Regions from separate parts of the Marinomonas sp. 5E14-1 genome, predicted to be linked through region 2. Evidence: predicted binding sites of a transcription regulator. Region 2 holds the regulator's gene; the other holds the start of a gene.

Region 1 (2,477 bases), 110 kb from region 2:
ACGGACGACATCTCCTGTCGACTGATCTAAAACTTTAACTATATTTTGCTCTTGTTCTTCCGCCATTTCAAAGGTTAACTGCACATTCAATTGAGACATTTGTTCATTCATCATCTCAATATCGCGTGGTTCAACTTTAACAAGAGAACTAGAAGAGCGGGCATCTTTGCTTTCTTGATCTGTTTTTGCTGTATCGGCCATATCCTGAACGACTTTAGCTTTTGCCTGACGGATCGTTGCGAAATTTTCCGCTGCCCTTTGTTCAGGGTTAACAGAATAGCCGATGCTTTGTTTAGAAAAATCACTGGTATTAATAGACATCCAAGATCTCCTTCAAATAAACAAAAGCTGAGACTACTTCATAAGTAAGTCCCAGCTTTACTTCCGTGACCATCTTACCTAACTTAGCCTAAAAGAGACAAAGCGGTTTGTGGACGTTGGTTTGCTTGAGACAATACAGAAGAACTTGCTTGTTGAAGAATTTGCGTACTTGTTAGTTTCGCAGTTTCTTCCGCAAAGTCAGCATCACGTACACGAGATCGTGCAGCAGATACGTTTTCTGCAATGTTACTTAAGTTACTGATAGAAGAGCCAAAACGGTTTTGAATCGCACCCAAATCTGCACGTTTAGAGTCAACTGCACTAATCATATTATCGATAATATCAATCATACTTTGTGCGTTAGCAACAGAGGATACAGACGCACTTGTTACACTGATTTGCACAGTAGATGCACTACTTGATAGGCCTGACATAGTGAAACCACCATTGGCAGCGTAATCAATTGAGTTATTTGCACCACCACTCGTCATACTGAAGCTAATAGTTTGGTTTGAATCAGCACCTACTTGGAAAATACCTTCATATTCACCTGCTAATAACTTTTCACCACCAAATGTTGTGATATCAGCAATACGGTTGATTTCCGTAGATAGCTGCTTGATTTCTTGTTGGATAGCAACACGATCATCGTCAGAGTTAGATCCGTTAGCAGACTGAATCGACAAAGTACGCATACGTTGCAACATACTTGTTGTTTCGTCCAAAGCACCTTCAGCAGTTTGCGCTACAGAAATACCATCGTTCGCATTACGTACTGATTGGTTAAGACCATTAACCTGAGAAGTCAATCGATCCGAGATTTGAAGGCCTGCGGCATCATCTGCAGCGCTGTTGATACGCTGACCAGAAGACAAACGCTGGAAAGAGACATCTAAGTCATTACTAGAATTCATCAACGAACGCTGCGCATTTAAAGATGAAGTATTTGTATTTACGTAAAGAGCCATCATAGCCTCCTAAATTTTCATTAAATCCTGCAAAGAAGCAGATCGTATTAAGGTTTTCGACAAGAGTTTGAAAACCTTTAGTCAATTTCGGAAAATAATTTCCTAAAGTCGGAAAAAACCTTCCTAATATTCGGCAAAAATATGCCTAACTAATTGTTTTAAATAAACTTAAAGCAATTAAATCTTTTTTCTCTTTTTTTTATGAAAAATGCATTTTTCTCATTAGAATCATCATTTCTCATACAAAAAAGAGCATTTATCCGGGTTATTTTGTCTAGCCAGCACTTCCAATAAACAAAAAAACTGACTAAACCAAACCGCCACCGAAACAATCCGCCACCCTCCCTTTCTGTCAAACTCCAAAAAAGGCAAGAAGGCGCCTCACCAGAACAAAAAGCATCCGCTTTTTGCCATAAAGATTATCCTTCCATCACCGCCTCAATTTCACAGTGGCTAAAGCGTTTCTAAACTCAAAAAACACACCTAGAATTAACAACAGACAGCTACCGAAATTTTGTGTTTTGCCCTCGCGAGCATCATCAATACTCAAGAGCTAAAATCCTCATCAAGTAGACATTTACCCTGCGTAATCATGTTTCTTTTTGACTAGCTATTTTCAATACACGGATTTATCCGTCTAAACCTACTTTTCAAAGAACACAAAAAAACTATTTAGTAATAAGTCCTAAAAAGTGATTTGTGGATTTCCCACTTTTTAGTCAACACTGTCCCGCTAATAACTTTTTCCACTAGCAACCCGAGCCACTTTTGAGATCGATAAAAATAGGCGACAAATGCTCTGCCACAAGCGCGAGTCACAACAAAACTTTCACTCAAACCATCAAAATAAATCGCCCAATTCAACAGTCCAAATCCACTCACATATTTCAGATACAGAGCAGCTATAAGCATTAACGACTTACAGCCGCACAAAGCTCCATAAAAAAGACATCAATGTTCGCTTTGCAAAAATGTTCGGTCTGCAAAAAATAGATTTTTCACAAGCACAGCTAATATCAAGACAACTCAGTGACTCACTCATCTAGATAGGCTTTTCAAATACAGCCATTCGCTTACACATAAGCCAGCCTTCAGCTTTAAGCCAAACATTCACTTATCTCGCGATGATGGCCTTTAACAAACATGATCTTGTGAACGCTCTGCACTCCAGCTTCCAACCGTGCAGAA
Region 2 (2,477 bases):
CTTGCTCTAGAAGAATCGTGTTGAGGTTTGAATGCAAGGTTGTTGCGCTTTCATCAGCATATGCTAAAAACACATCAATTCGCTTGTACAAATCGCGAAACTCTTGTGGCGTCAAGTCTCTTTGAATTAGACGCCCCCAATCTTTACGCAACTCTTTAGCTCGGATTTGTAATTCACTGGCGACAGGAACACTACCATCCACCATATCCATGGTTTTGTTAGCGGCAGCACTGGTTGTTTCAATCACATAATTCAGTCGATCTGAAGCGTCTGTGATTTTGGTTGTGGCTTCACCTTCTCCTGACACCAAATCCATTGAATCAACCTGAAAATCACGAATGGCATCATGAAGACTTCGCGTCAAAAAACCCACTTCATTATAAAAGCTATTATGTCGAGCTTCACTTAACTCTTGGATTATTTTGATTGCACCATCAAAATCTCCGACTTCGATATGTTTTTGAAGCTCTACAGCACCATCTTTAACTAGGCTTTCAAATTCCACTAGTCCAGACCCCAATTCATTTGACATCCAAAATTCCTATTTCGCAGCGTCTATTCGTTCAAATATTTTCTCAATTTTTTCTTTCAAAGCGACGGCAGTAAAAGGCTTAACAACATAACCATTTACACCAGCTTGAGCAGCTGAAATAATTTGGTCACGCTTAGCTTCAGCCGTTACCATTAAAACAGGAATCGTTTTTAATTTTTCATCCGCTCTCACTGCTCGAAGTAACTCAATTCCTGTCATGCCCGGCATATTCCAATCCGTCACAAGGAAATCAATAGACCCAGCTTGAAGTATCGGCAGCGCTGTCGTTCCATCATCTGCTTCAACTGTATTGGTAAACCCTAAATCCCGTAACAAATTTTTGATGATTCGTCTCATTGTCGAGAAGTCATCAACAATTAGGATTTTCATATTTTTATCCAATGCAACCTCCACACCTTAAAGGTAATATTCCATAATACATAATTTAATCTCGCCAATTACTTAGTCGAGCTCGCAACCTCATAGCCGCTTGGCTATGTATCTGACTAACTCTTGATTCACTGACACCTAGTACAGCACCAATTTCTTTTAAATTCAGCTCTTCATTATAGTATAAAGATAATACTAATTTTTCCCTTTCTGGAAGATTTTCTATTTCTTTTGCTAATTCACTTTGAAAACCAACTTCTTCAACAAGTGAATAAGGAGAGTTTTCAAATTCAGACTCTGAGCTTTCCAAATTATTCGTGTCAGAATCCAACATTTCTTCATAACTAAACAACTGGGTCGACATAGAGGACTGTATCATCTCATGATATTCATCAATCCCTATTCCCATATGTGCAGCTATTTCAGTATCGCCTGCTTCACGACCAAGAGTCGCTTCTAATTCTTTAATGGCATTAGTGACTGCTCTACCATTTCTGCGCACAGAACGAGGTGCCCAATCAGATTTCCGAACTTCGTCCATCATAGAGCCACGAATGCGAATACCAGCATAGGTCTCAAAGCTGGCCCCTTTCGTCGATTCAAACCGTTTATAAGCTTCGATCAACCCCATCATACCAGCTTGAGTCAAGTCATCGACATCCACGCTATCAGGCAAACGAGCCAGTAAATGGTATGCGATTTTTTTTACTAAATACCCATATTGTTCGACAATCGCATCAATTGAAAGCGTCGCTTTTTTTGAGTATGTATTATATCCATTCTTGGTCTGCATAAAATATTCTAGGCAACCTTCACTATTTAAGTTAGTTGCGTCAACTAACTGTACTACATTGTTTGACGCAGCGCTTTCAGTAATAACATATTTTTACTAACTACCATACCTTTCTACCCGCCATATTTTAATGAGCCATATAGTTGACTATAATGTTCAGCCGTATAAACCGCTCGACTAATTAAATTATGCGCACGAGCAGGTTCAATATCATCAGGGATACGTTGGCCGTCGGCAATATAAACAACAGGTAAGCTTTCTTCGATTACCACACTAATGGCTTCTCCAAGAGAAGCAGATTCATCTAATTTACTTAAAACACAACCATCTAATTGAACTTGAGAGTAAATTTCAACAACAGTTTTTAATACTTGCCTTTGACTAGTGCAAGGCAAGACTAAAAGTTTCTTCAAGTTTTGTCTCGCACGTTTCATCATTAGAAGCTGACGTTCAAGGTTAGAATCCCTTGGATTCATACCAGCTGTATCAACAAGCACTAACGGGTAATCCGCATATTTTGCCAAAACGTCATTTAAATCTGAGTATTCACTTACCACCTCAACTGGAACATTTAAAATACGGCCAAATGTTTTTAATTGCTCATGCGCTGCAATTCGATAAGTATCCGTTGTTATTAAAACCACACCATCAGGGCCATATTTTAAAACATGCTGAGCCGCAATTTTACCAATAGAGGTGGTTTTACCTACGCCTGTTGGCCCCATAAAGGCAATACAACCTCGAAGCTCACTAGAGCTAGAA

The links. The regulator FliA, encoded in region 2, starts transcription of late flagellar genes. The targets are predictions, from matches to a motif close to CTAAAGTTNNNNNNNNNNCNGCCGATA.
Region 1: ABFY09_RS02190 (flagellin) is a predicted target of FliA. The motif match lies at 1,344-1,370, and genes of this name have one in related genera.

What each region holds. Positions count from the first base shown of each region.
Region 1 covers NZ_JBDXMW010000002.1:118,656-121,132, forward strand. The annotation lists gene ABFY09_RS02185 (flagellar protein FlaG) at 1-321, opposite strand, end outside; gene ABFY09_RS02190 (flagellin) at 405-1,289, opposite strand.
Region 2 covers NZ_JBDXMW010000002.1:6,389-8,865, forward strand. The annotation lists gene ABFY09_RS01645 (protein phosphatase CheZ) at 1-532, opposite strand, end outside; gene cheY (chemotaxis response regulator CheY) at 542-934, opposite strand; gene ABFY09_RS01655 (RNA polymerase sigma factor FliA) at 978-1,715, opposite strand; gene flhF (flagellar biosynthesis protein FlhF) at 1,829-2,477, opposite strand, start outside.